Regions from separate parts of the Streptomyces sp. NPDC034103 genome, predicted to be linked through region 2. Evidence: riboswitches for the same ligand, from Rfam matches in the RefSeq annotation. Region 2 holds a riboswitch; each other region holds the start of a gene.

Region 1 (3,121 bases), on a different contig from region 2:
CCGATCAAGCTGGGCGGGTTCGACGAGATCTTCGGCGCGGCGAACGAGAAGTACACGGCCGCCAAGGCGGGCGGGCTGGTGCCGCCCGAGGCGGGCCAGTGGACGTACGCCACGCTGGCGTTGGGTTCCGCGCTCGCGCTCTTCATGTACCCGCACTCGATCACCGCGACGCTCTCCTCCAAGAGCCGTGAGGTGATCCGTCGCAACACCACGATCCTGCCGCTGTACTCCCTGATGCTGGGTCTGCTCGCGCTGCTCGGCTTCATGGCGATCGCGGCGAACGTCGACGTCACCAACCCCCAGTTGGCGATCCCGCAGCTCTTCGAGGACATGTTCCCGGACTGGTTCGCGGGCGTGGCGTTCGCGGCGATCGGCATCGGCGCGCTGGTCCCGGCGGCGATCATGTCGATCGCGGCGGCGAACCTCTTCACCCGCAACATCTACAAGGACTTCATCAAGCCGGACGCGACGCCCCAGCAGGAGACCAAGATCTCCAAGCTGGTCTCGCTGCTGGTGAAGGTGGGCGCCCTGGTCTTCGTCCTCACCATGGACAAGACCGTCGCGATCAACTTCCAGCTGCTGGGCGGCATCTGGATCCTGCAGACCTTCCCGGCCCTGGTCGGCGGCCTGTTCACCCGTTGGTTCCACCGCTGGGCGCTGCTCGCGGGCTGGGCGGTCGGCATGGTCTACGGCACGCTCGCCGCGTACGGGGTCGCCTCCCCGACCCAGAAGCACTTCGGCGGCTCGTCGAAGGAGATCCCGGGCATCGGCGAGATCGGCTACATCGGTCTGACGGCGTTCGTCCTCAACGTGGTGGTTACGGTGGTGCTGACGTTCGTCCTGAGGGCCGCGAAGGCTCCCGAGGGCGTCGACGAGACGAGCCCGGCGGACTACACGGCGGACGCGGGCGACCCGGGCGTCGAGGTGGAGCTGCCGCCGGCGACGGCGGGCACCTCGCACTGAGGCCCAACTCGCCCTGAGGTCTGCGCTGTTCAACGGGTCGTCGGTACATCCGGCGGCCCGTTGTCGTGCCCGTCGTGCACACTCGCTCTCATGGACATCGAGATCCGGGCAGCGGACCCCGGCGAATACGCCACCATCGGCGAGATCACAGCCCAGGCCTATCTTCTGGACGGTCTCCTCATCTTCGGCGGGAGCGACTGGTACCTCGGCGAACTCAGGGATGTCGCCAAGCGTGCCGCCGCGGCGGACGTACTGGTGGCCACCCTGGGCGGCGATCCGGTCGGCACCATCACCTATGTCTCCCCGGCCGGCGGGCCCATGGCCGAACGCGCCCGCCCCGGAGAGGCCGAGATCCGGATGCTCGCCGTAGCCCGCGCGGCCCGCGGCAGAGGCGCCGGAGAGGCCCTCGTACGCGCCTGTGTCGACCGCGCGCGGGCCACCGAGGACTGCACCGGCATGGTCCTGTCGACCCAGCCGGTCATGCACGCCGCCCGCCGCATCTACGAGCGCCTCGGCTTCGTCCGCGCCCCTGAGCGCGACTGGCGCCCGATCGAGGGCGACGACTTCACGCTCGTCACCTATGAGTTGACGTTCTGACACGCTCCGAAGTCGCCGCGACACAACATCTGGGGGTGCCACTCGAACCCGGCACAAGATGTATGCTCATGCTCGCTGTCGCCGCAGGGGAATCCGGTGCGAATCCGGAACTGTCCCGCAACGGTGTACTCATGCGTGCAAACACCCCCATGTTCGCGCACATGAGAGTCAGTCCGAGGACCTGTCGACAGTGCGCCCAGGCCGCCGTGGCCCGGGTGCCATGACGTCCGGGCCTCGTGGAGTGGGCCGGTGGACGCGACGCCGCGTGCGCTCGTGTGCTGCCCCCTGCCCTCCGCAAGGCCCCGTGCCGAGCGAGGGAGTGCCCCCACGTGACCATCGCGCCAGCCGACCCGGCTTCAGCGACCAGCATCGCCGCCGTGGACGAGGACGGTCCCGGTACCGCGCTGCTGCGGACCCTGACCGAGCTGACCGCCGACCTTCCCGACGCCGACCCCGGACGCGTCGCCGCCGCCGCGCTGCGCGGCCGGTCGGCCCGGGCCGACGAGGCGGAGTTGCGCGAGCTGGCCACCGAGGCGGCCGCCGGTCTGATCTCCGAGGACCCCGCCTACTCCCGGCTGGCCGCCAGGCTGCTGACGATCGGCATCGCCGCCGAGGCCGCCTCGCAGGGCGTCACGTCCTTCACCGAGTCGGTCGCGGTCGGCCACCGCGAGGGCCTGATCGCCGACCGCACGGCGGAGTTCGTACGGGTGCACGCGGAGCGTCTGGACGCGCTGATCGACCCGGACGGCGACGACCGCTTCGGCTACTTCGGCCTGCGCACCCTGCACAGCCGCTACCTCCTGCGGCACCCGATCACCCGCCAGGTCATCGAGACGCCCCAGCACTTCATGCTCCGGGTGGCGTCCGGCCTCGCCGAGGACGACACGGCACGGGCCGTGGACGAGGTCGCCGCGCTCTACCGGCTCATGAGCCGCCTCGACTACCTCCCCTCCTCCCCCACCCTGTTCAACTCCGGCACCCGGCACCCCCAGATGTCGTCCTGCTACCTCCTCGACTCCCCGAAGGACGAGCTGGACTCCATCTACGACCGCTACCACCAGGTCGCCCGCCTCTCCAAGCACGCCGGCGGCATCGGACTGTCGTACTCCCGCATCCGCAGCCGCGGTTCGCTGATCCGCGGCACCAACGGGCACTCCAACGGCATCGTCCCGTTCCTGAAGACCCTCGACGCCTCGGTCGCCGCCGTGAACCAGGGCGGCCGGCGCAAGGGTGCCGCCGCGGTCTACCTGGAGACGTGGCACTCCGACATCGAGGAGTTCCTGGAACTCAGGGACAACACCGGCGAGGACGCCCGGCGTACGCACAACCTGAACCTCGCGCACTGGGTCCCGGACGAGTTCATGCGCCGCGTGAACGCCGACGCCGAGTGGTCGCTGTTCTCCCCGGCCGACGTGCCCGAGCTGGTCGACCTGTGGGGCGAGGAGTTCGACGCGGCGTACCGCAAGGCGGAGGCGGACGGACTCGCCAGGAAGACCATCCCGGCGCGTGACCTGTACGGCCGCATGATGCGCACCCTCGCGCAGACCGGCAACGGCTGGAT
Region 2 (3,121 bases):
CACTCCGAAGTCCCGGCCCGGGGTGAGCGCGACGTGCGCCTCCCGCAGTGCCCGGGCGCAGAACTCCCACGAGGTGAGCCCGGTGCCGCTGACGTCGAAGTAGACGTAGAACGCCCCGTCGGGCGGCACCGGCACCGGCAGCCCGATCCGCGCCAGGCCGTCCAGGACGAGCGCGCGCCGGCGCCCGAACTCGGCGCGCCGCTCCTCGCAGACGGCGAGGGAGTCAGGGGTGAAGCAGGCCAGGGCGGCGTGCTGGGCCGGGGTGGAGGCGCACAGGAAGTAGTTCTGGGCGAGGCGTTCCAGCGCCGGTACGAGCATCTCCGGAACGACGCACCAGCCGAGCCGCCAGCCGGTCATGCCGAAGTACTTGGAGAAGCTGTTGATGACGACGGCGTCGGGGTCGTACGACAGGGCGCTGCGGGGCGGCCGGTCCTGGTCGTCGTGGTCGCCGAGGTCGAGGTAGATCTCGTCGACGATCCGCCACGCCTGGCGCTCCCGGGCCAGTGCGCACAGCGCGGCCAGTTCGTCGCCCGGCACCGAGGTGCCGGTCGGGTTGGAGGGCGTGGCGACCATGACCCCGCGCGTGCCGTCCGTCCAGTGCTCCCTAACGGAGTCCGCGTCCAGTTGGAAGCGCGAGGCCGCGCTGGTCGGCACCAGCCTGACCCGGGCGCCGAAGCTCTCCATGATCTGCCGGTTGCACGGGTAGGACGGGTCGCCGATCAGCACCTCGTCCCCGGTGTCGACGAGCGCGGCGGCGCCCAGCACCAGGGCGGCCGAGGCGCCCGCGGTCACGACGACACGGCCCGGGTCGACGTCGACGCCGTGCCGCTCGCCGTAGAACCCGGCGATCGCCTGCCGCAGGGCGGGCATGCCGAGCGCCTCGGTGTAGCTCATGGGCCGGCCGTCCATGGCCGCGCGCATCGCCTCGACGACGGCCGGGGGCGCGCCGAAGTCGGGCTCGCCGAGGCTCAGCTTGACCACGTGGTGGCCCTGGGCCTCCAGGGCGGCGGCGTGCTTGCCGAACTCCATGGCGTAGAACGGGGCGACGGACTCGGCCCGCTGCGAGATCCGCATGCTGCGACCTCCGGCTCGACGACGGACGGGACGTCCCGACCCTAAGCGGTCACGAAAGGGGCGGGCCCGCGGGCCCGCCCCTTGGTCACCTCGTGGTCGTCAGGCCCTGGCGTACTCCCAGCCGCCGCAGTCGTACGGGGTGCCGTCGGAGCCTTCCTGGAGGCAGGCGCGGATCTGGAGGGTGGTGCCCTCCGCGAAGGACAGGTCCCAGTCGTGGGCGACGGCGTAGCCGGAGCCGTTGTAGTACGAGTGGGTGGCGGAGCTGGAGTTGTAGCGCCACTGCGCGGCGGTGCCGTGGCCGTCCTTCGCCATGTCGAGGGCGGTGAGGATCTCGCCGTCGGCCGCGAAGTACGTCTTCGCGGTCACCTGCGAGGAGATGATGGAGTTGGAGGCCTCGTAGACCTCGCCGGCGGCGTGGGCCGGGGCGATGCCCAGGGCGAGTGCCGACGCGGAGGCCGCGGCGATCCCGAGGGCGGACGTCAGTCGGCGGTGGGACGTGCGCAAGACAGCGTTCCTCTCTTCGAACAACTGGTCGCGCCGAACTTACCTGAGAGACAGGGGAGTTCATCCGGAATTTCCGGGCCGGCCCCGCGCTCCACGCGTCCGCCGCACGCCCGCGTCGCGGAGGGGCGGCCCCGCGGGGGTGGGCGTGGTCGAGCACCGCGGGCAGCTCACGGGTGTCGATCTCGCGGTGCGCGCCGCGTTCGGCCCCGTCCCGGTGTGCGCCCGGTGCGAGCCGGGGGGCGCCGTCCGCGCGCCCCCTGTCGGCGCTTGCCAGCGCCTTTCCGAGGGCACTACTCTCGCCAGGCCTTGGTGAACGGGAAATCCGGTGCGATGCCGGTGCGGCCCTCGCCACTGTGATCGGGAAGTCCGGCTCCGGCCCTTGCGGGCAGCCACTGGGTCCTTGTGACCCGGGAAGGCGGAGCACCGGGCGGTGGGACCCGTGAGCCAGGAGACCGGCCAAGGCGCGTCAACCATCCACGAGGTGCTGGAGAGGGTCTGCTGAGCCATGCACATAGCCGAGGGATTTCTGCCTCCGGCGCACGCGGTCGCCTGGAGCGTCGCGTCCGCGCCATTCGTCGTCCACGGAGTGCGCTCACTCACGCGTGAAGTCAGGGAGCATCCGGAGAGCACCCTGCTCCTCGGCGCCTCGGGCGCCTTCACCTTCGTCCTGTCCGCGCTGAAGCTGCCCTCGGTGACGGGCAGTTGCTCCCACCCCACCGGCACGGGCCTGGGCGCCATCCTGTTCCGCCCGCCGATCATGGCCGTACTGGGCACCATCACCCTGCTCTTCCAGGCGCTGCTGCTCGCCCACGGCGGCCTGACCACGCTGGGCGCCAACGTGTTCTCGATGGCCATCGTCGGGCCCTGGGCCGGATACGGCGTCTACAGACTGCTGCGGCGCCTCGGTGCGCCGCTGATGGTGGCGGTGTTCTTCGGCGCGTTCCTCGCCGACCTCTCCACCTACTGCGTCACCAGCGTGCAGCTGGCGCTCGCCTTCCCCGACCCCGGCAGCGGATTCCTGGGCGCGCTCGGCAAGTTCGGCTCCATCTTCGCCGTCACGCAGATCCCGCTCGCGGTGAGCGAGGGGCTGCTGACGGTGTTCGTGATGCGTCTGCTGGTCCAGTCGAGCAAGGGCGAACTGACGCGGCTGGGCGTGCTGTTGACCCGCCCGGAGAAGACCGCGGCCGACGCCGGGACGGAGGCGGTGGCCCGATGAGCCGGAACGCGAAGATCAACACCCTGTTGCTGCTCGTCGTGGCGGCGCTCGCCGTACTGCCGCTGGCCCTCGGGCTCGGCGACCACAAGGAGGAGCCCTTCACGGGCTCCGACACCGAGGCCGAGACCGCGATCACCGAGATCGAGCCGGACTACGAGCCCTGGTTCTCGCCGCTGTACGAACCGCCGTCCGGCGAGATCGAGTCGGCCCTGTTCGCCCTCCAGGCGGCAGGAGGCGCGGGCGTCCTCGCCTACTACTTCGGACTGCGCCGGGGCCGTCGGCAGGGCGAGGCCCGGGCACTGGCCGGACAGAAGTCCGAGGACGCCC
Region 3 (3,121 bases), on a different contig from region 2:
CACCGACGGGCCCGCGCCGCCGTCGTCCTTCTCGGCGGACCGGGCGGGCGCGGGGGACTCGGTCTGCGGCTTCTTCCCCGACGCCACCTGCTCCCCGCACCCCGCCCGCGGATACCCGGCGATGGCGCACAGCAGGGCGTCGGTGCCGTACCGCAGGGGTGTGGCGACCGTCGCCAGGGCCTCCGCCGTGGTCGCGTCGGTGGCGACCACCGCGCACGCCGTCCGCGCCGGCGGCGGGGTCTCACCGGAGGGCGCGTCCGACGCCGTACCGAAGTCGACGACCAGCGCGACGCGCTTGCGGCCGTCCTCGGCCGGGGTCCGCGCGCAGATCGTGGCGAAGGACGCCGTGCCGCGGGGCTTCGTCGCGTCCGCGGAGTCCTCGCTGACGGCGAACCGGAAGCCCTGGACGTCCCCGTCGGAGGGGACGGTGGTGGCGGGCCCCTGGGTGGCGTAGGTCCAGGTGCCGCCGGTGCGGTCCCAGAAGGACCAGTAGCGGTAGCCGGTGGCGTGGGCGGCGCCGGTCGCGCCGGTCAGCAGGACCAGCGCGGCCAGGAGCGGGGCGAGGGCTCGGCGGATCACGGCTGCCGCTTCTTGTTGCGGCCGCTGATCAGGAAGCCGACGCCGATGCCGGCGACGAGTCCGACGCCGATGATCCACCAGACACTGACGCCCTCCTCGTCCTTCTCGGCGGCCTTGTCGTCCGCCTCGGGGGCCCGGCTCTCGTTCGCGGCGGGGACGTCCCGCGGCTGGGGACCGGTGGCGTTCAGCAGGGCCACGAGGTCCGCGCCCCCGAAGTCGCGCGGGTTGAGACCGGAGGCCTGGGCGGCGAGGACGAGCTGCGCGTACGCGGCCGGACCGCTCTGCTCGGCCCACTTGAGGGCGTGCGCCGCGAGCCAGCGGCCGGAGGCGGCGGCCTCGGTGTGGAAGTCGGCGGCCGAGAGGGCGACGACCGCGTCCGCGGTGTTGCCGTAGTCGGGCTGGTTCTCGCTGCCGGGCATGACCGAGGTCAGGTGCTTGTCCTTCGCCAGGGCCCTGGCGAGGTAGGAGGCGCCGTTGTGCGCGGCCTGCTCGGCGTCGCCGGGCTTCGCGCAGGACGCCGCGGCGGTGTCGTCGTCGGCCTGGACGTTCGTCGGCTGCTCGCCGAGCGCGCCGAGCACGGCCGCGGCCGTCGCGTCCGCGTTGGCGGCGAGCTTGCCCTTCTTGTCGGGCTGGTAGGCGAAGGCACCCGCGCCGTCACCGGTGCACGGCAGGGCGAGCTTCAGCAGGGCGTCGTACGGCGTCCTGCCGTCCTTGCGCACCTTCGCGGGCTGCTCGCCGACGGCGCTCAGGGCGCCGATGACCACGGAGGTGGAGTTGGCGTCGCTCGCCCTGCCCGGCGTGTAGCCCCAGCCGCCGTCCTTGTTCTGCACGGACTTCAGCCAGGCGACCGCCTTGCCCGGCGCGTCCTCGTGGCCGCCCGTCGCCGCGAGGGCCTGGACGGCGGCGGCCGTGCTGTTGGTGTCGACCATGACCTTGGCGTCACAGGCCTTGGCGGCATCCGCGCGGAAAGCGGGGAAGGCACCGTTCGCGCACTGCTGCCCGGCCAGCCAGTCCACCGCCGTCTCGGCGGGGTCCACGCCCTGCTCCACCTGTGCGAGCAGCGTCATCGACTGCCGCCACACCCCGTCGTACGTGGGGTCCGCGCTGCCGTAGAGACCGTCCGGTATCACCACCGACGGCGACGGCGAAGGACTCGCGGCCACGGCCGGTGCGGCGGCCCCGATCACTGCGGTGGCGGCCAGGACCGCGGCGCTGCGGCGGACGTTCATGATCGGCGGGTGCCTCTCCCTGAAAGGGGAGCCGGGCAGCGCGGGACACCCCGGCGGCTCGGCTCCGTATGCCTCGACGGTGCCGCACACCGGCCGGTTGCCGGTGCGCGTGAGCCGGTCACTGGGACCGTACGGGGCGATCCGGCTCGCCCTCTCGTGGTGCGAAGGGCTTACGGTTGCGGGTCAGCGCCGGAATTGCACCGGCTTCCCCCCGTACGGGCGTGATGACGACCCGGCCACTGTACCGGGCCGTAGGAAGCCGCCGAGGGGCGGCTGTGAGCGGCGGTAGTTTCGGGGTCGTGGAGAGCACGGGGAGACTGATCGGCTCGGGGCGGGCCTCGGACGTGTACGAGATCGACGAGGCGTGGGTGCTGCGGCGGACCCGGGACGGCCACGGCGACGCGCTCGCCGAGGCCGCCGTCATGGAGCGGGTGCGCGGGCACGGGTACCCGGTGCCGAGGGTGCGGGTCGCCGACTCCTCACGGACCGAGCTGGTGATGGAGCGGCTGCACGGGCCGACGCTGCTGACGGCGTTCGGCGCCGGACGGATCGGCGCGCGGGAGGCGGGGGAGGTGGTCGCCGGGCTGCTGCGCCGGCTGCACGCGCTGCCGGGGCGGGTCGTCCACCTGGATCTGCACCCGGACAACGTGATGCTGACGCCCGACGGCCCCTACGTCATCGACTGGGCCAACGCCGAGGAGGGCGACCCCGCTCTCGACTGGGGCATGTCCGCCGTGATCCTCGCCCAGGTCGCCGTCGGTGACACCCCGCTCGCCGCACCGGCCCGGGCGATGCTGACCGGCCTGCTCGCCGACGCCTCGCGGCTCACGGAGGAGGGGCTGGCCGCGGCACGTCGGCGGCGGGCGCTGAACCCGACGATGAGCCGGGCGGAGACCGAACTCCTCGGGACCGCAGAGGACTTGATCCGCTCATTGATGTGAGCGGGACCCGTCACACCCTGTGCTGCGGCGACCAGAAGCGGGGGGATGGTCCGGCCCGACCTCCTCGACTACCCGCTCGCCCCGGACGCCTGAGGTGTCGGGCCCCCGAAGGGCAGATGCAGCACCCGGGAGGCCAGCAGCCAACTCCCGTCCGCCGTACGCCGGAACGTGTCCTCGTAGTGCCCGACCTGGACCGGCGGCCCGGAGGGGATCGGGGTCGTGCCGCCGTCGTGGCCGTCGACGCGGTACGTGGTGAAGTACGAGGTCGCGCTCGCCGTGTCGGCGGAGTCGACGGTGACCAGGATGTTCGACATCACCCGCCGCGAGAGCCGGTCGCCGGGGCGCGAGCCGAAGTACTCCCGCAGTGCCGCC
Region 4 (3,121 bases), on a different contig from region 2:
ACGAGCACGGGCAGCCCGGCATTGCGGGCGATGCCCATGTTCACGATGTCGGTGCGCCGGAGGTTGATCTCGGCCGGACTGCCCGCGCCCTCACAGATCACCGCGTCATACGTGCCCCGCAGTTCGGCGAGACAGTCCAGCACGGTGCCGAGCAGCCGCTGTTGGCGCCCGCCGTGGTACCCGCGTGCGCTCATCTCGCCCACCGGCTTGCCGAGCAGGACGACCTGGCTGCTCTGCTCGCCACCGGGCTTGAGCAGCACGGGGTTCATCGACGCGGTCGGCTCGACGCGGCAGGCCTGGGCCTGCATGGCCTGCGCCCGCCCGATCTCGGCACCCTCCCGCGTCACGAACGAGTTGAGGGACATGTTCTGCGCCTTGAACGGCGCGACCTTGACCCCCTGGCGCACCAGCCACCGGCAGATCCCGGCGGTGACAACGCTCTTGCCGGCGTCGGAGGTGGTCCCGGCGACGAGAAGCCCCCCGCCGCTCATGACCTGCGCCCCTTCACGACGGCCCGCGCGGCGACACCCACGCCGAGCGCCAGCAGCCCGACCCGGCGCGACAGCCGTACGGCCCGCTCGATGTCCGTGACCTCCACGGATCGCCCCTCCCCATTCAGCACGGGCCGGTGCTCCACCCGCCCCGCGTACGACAACGTCCCGCCCAGCCGTACCCCGAGCGCCCCCGCGAACGAGGCCTCCACGGGCCCGGCGTTGGGACTCGGATGCCGGCGCGCGTCGGCACGCCAGGCCCGCACGGCACCGCGCGGATCGCCGCCGGCCACCGTCGCGAGTACGGCGGTCAGCCGCGCCCCGGGCCAACCCGCCACGTCGTCCAGCCGGGCCGAGGCCCACCCGTACCGCCGGTAGCGGGGGGACTTGTGCCCGACCATGGCGTCCAGCGTGTTGACGGCCCGGAAGCCCAGCAGTCCCGGCACCCCGGCGACGGCTCCCCACACCAGCGCCCCGACGACGGCGTCGGAGGTGTTCTCGGCGACGGACTCCACGACGGCCCGGGCGATCCCGTCGGCGTCGAGGGCCTGCGGATCCCGCCCGCACAGATGCGGCAGCCGCTCCCGGGCCGCCTCGACGTCCCCGGCGGCCAGGGCCCGCCCGATGACCCGGGCCTCACGCGCGAGCGAGGTGCCCCCGACGACGGCCCAGGTGGCGGCGCCGGTCAGCGCGACGGAGGCGGTACGGGAGGGGCGTAGGACGTGCTGCGCCACGGCACCGAGCGCCACGACGCTTCCGGCGCACACCGCGGTGTGCAGCGCCCCCCAGCCCCGGTGGTCCCGCCACAGCATCCGCTCCACGGCGCCCGCGGCCTGTCCGAACGCGGCGACCGGATGCCCCCGGCGTGGATCACCGAGCAGCAGGTCCCCGAGAAGTCCGGCGGCGGCGCCGTACGCGAAGACGCGATCGGCACGCATCGGCTCAGCCGGCCGTGGGGTCGGGCAGCGACCTGGAGCGGTACCTCAGACGGCAGGCGAGCATGGTGATATGTCCTCACTCAGGGTGTCCACGCCCTGGTTCGACGAGACCGACGACGAGAGTTCCTGGCTCCCGGGGCTACCTACCCCGGTGACAGTGGCGGGACCGCGCCGGACTCGCACCGGCTTCCTCTCCATGCCGTCGTACATGGCCACGGCAGTCCACCACGGGCTCCGAAGGGCCGTCAACTTGCCGTTGACCTGGGGTGGGGGAGTGTGCCGAGGCCCACATACGGGCGGTCGCGGGTGTCACGAAAACGTGGGGTGCGGGACGGCGAACCGTCCCGCACCCCACGGGGGCCGTGCGCGTCGCCTCAGGCGACGATCAGATAGATCCCGTACGCCACCGCCGCCGCGCAGGCGGCGAAGCAGGCGTACGCGGCGGTGACCGCGAGGGCGGCGGAGCCACCCTGGGCCGAGGCCTGTTCCTGGCGGGTCAGGCCCTTGATGCCGAGGGTGAAGAGGGCCACGAGAGCCACGGTGACCACGAGGCTGACGCCGAAGACGGAGCCCAGCGCTTCCCAGTCGATCTTCATGCCGGTGATTCCTTCGTTGACGTGGGGTGCGTGGGGCTCAGACGGCGGCCGGCGGGGCCGGCTCCGCCGTCGCGGCGATCGGGGCGGGGATGGTGGCCGTGAGGTCCTCGGTCACCGTGCCGGTGGGGGGCGGGGTGACCGCGGCGATCGCCGTGGTGACGACGCCGGCCGGCTCCTCGCTCTCGTTGACGTTCGTGTGGTCGACGACCTCGCGGCGCGAGATCTTCCAGATCGCCGCGCTGGAGCCGACGAGGAAGACCGCCACCAGGGCCGTGCCCCAGCTGCCGAGGTCGCAGACGGACTCGGCGATCGCGCCCACGAGTGCCGCGGCCGGGAGCGTCAGGCCCCACGCCACGAACATCCGGGTCGCGGTCGACCAGCGCACCACGCCGCCCTTGCGGCCGAGACCCGCGCCCATCACCGAACCCGAGACCGAGTGGGTGGTGGAGAGGGAGAAGCCGAGGTGCGAGGAGGCGAGGATGACCGTGGCCGCGGAGGTCTGGGCGGCGAAGCCCTGCTGCGGCTGGAGGTCGGTCAGGCCCTTGCCCATGGTGCGGATGATGCGCCAGCCGCCGAGGTAGGTGCCGAGCGCGATGGCGAGACCCGCGGAGAGGATGACCCACATCGGCGGGTCGGAGTCGGGGGCGACGGCGCCGCCGGCGACCAGGGCGAGCGTGATGATGCCCATGGTCTTCTGCGCGTCGTTCGTGCCGTGGGCGAGGGAGACCAGGCCGGCCGAGGCGATCTGGCCCGCGCGGTAGCCCTTCTCGGAGGACTTGCTGCCCGCGGACTTCTTCCCGAGCGAGTACATCAGCCGGGTGGCGAGCAGCGCGGCGATGCCCGCGACCAGGGGGGCCGCGATCGCCGGGATCAGAACCTTGGTGACGAGCACGTCGCCGTGGACGGCACCCGTGCCGGCCGAGGCGATGGTGGCGCCGATCAGACCGCCCATGAGGGCGTGGGAGGAGCTGGAGGGAAGCCCGACCAGCCAGGTCAGCAGGTTCCAGAGGATCGCGCCGACCAGGGCGGCGAAGATGACCTCGGGACGTATGCCGCTCTCGTCGACGAGACCCTTGGAGATCGTGTTGGCGACCTC

Evidence for each region. Region 2 has a riboswitch for cobalamin ahead of ACZ56U_RS02470 (energy-coupling factor ABC transporter permease). Riboswitches for the same ligand answer to the same signal wherever they lie in the genome.
Region 1: it holds a riboswitch for cobalamin, as region 2 does, so the genes downstream of both, ACZ56U_RS13205 (ribonucleoside-diphosphate reductase subunit alpha) here and ACZ56U_RS02470 (energy-coupling factor ABC transporter permease) in region 2, are expected to answer to the same signal.
Region 3: it holds a riboswitch for cobalamin, as region 2 does, so the genes downstream of both, ACZ56U_RS21480 (prenyltransferase/squalene oxidase repeat-containing protein) here and ACZ56U_RS02470 (energy-coupling factor ABC transporter permease) in region 2, are expected to answer to the same signal.
Region 4: it holds a riboswitch for cobalamin, as region 2 does, so the genes downstream of both, ACZ56U_RS29785 (cobalamin biosynthesis protein) here and ACZ56U_RS02470 (energy-coupling factor ABC transporter permease) in region 2, are expected to answer to the same signal.

What each region holds. Positions count from the first base shown of each region.
Region 1 covers NZ_JBVISS010000005.1:311,921-315,041, forward strand. The annotation lists gene mctP (monocarboxylate uptake permease MctP) at 1-963, shown strand, start outside; gene ACZ56U_RS13200 (GNAT family N-acetyltransferase) at 1,054-1,560, shown strand; cobalamin riboswitch at 1,623-1,763, shown strand; gene ACZ56U_RS13205 (ribonucleoside-diphosphate reductase subunit alpha) at 1,890-3,121, shown strand, end outside.
Region 2 covers NZ_JBVISS010000001.1:562,099-565,219, forward strand. The annotation lists gene ACZ56U_RS02460 (pyridoxal phosphate-dependent aminotransferase) at 1-1,074, opposite strand, end outside; gene ACZ56U_RS02465 (hypothetical protein) at 1,174-1,578, opposite strand; cobalamin riboswitch at 1,869-2,053, shown strand; gene ACZ56U_RS02470 (energy-coupling factor ABC transporter permease) at 2,084-2,794, shown strand; gene ACZ56U_RS02475 (energy-coupling factor ABC transporter substrate-binding protein) at 2,791-3,121, shown strand, end outside.
Region 3 covers NZ_JBVISS010000009.1:180,561-183,681, reverse strand. The annotation lists gene ACZ56U_RS21485 (SCO2322 family protein) at 1-579, opposite strand, end outside; gene ACZ56U_RS21480 (prenyltransferase/squalene oxidase repeat-containing protein) at 576-1,808, opposite strand; cobalamin riboswitch at 1,926-2,066, opposite strand; gene ACZ56U_RS21475 (phosphotransferase) at 2,084-2,749, shown strand; gene ACZ56U_RS21470 (nuclear transport factor 2 family protein) at 2,818-3,121, opposite strand, start outside.
Region 4 covers NZ_JBVISS010000014.1:64,787-67,907, reverse strand. The annotation lists gene ACZ56U_RS29790 (cobyric acid synthase) at 1-491, opposite strand, end outside; gene ACZ56U_RS29785 (cobalamin biosynthesis protein) at 488-1,429, opposite strand; cobalamin riboswitch at 1,531-1,671, opposite strand; gene ACZ56U_RS29780 (hypothetical protein) at 1,804-2,025, opposite strand; gene ACZ56U_RS29775 (inorganic phosphate transporter) at 2,063-3,121, opposite strand, start outside.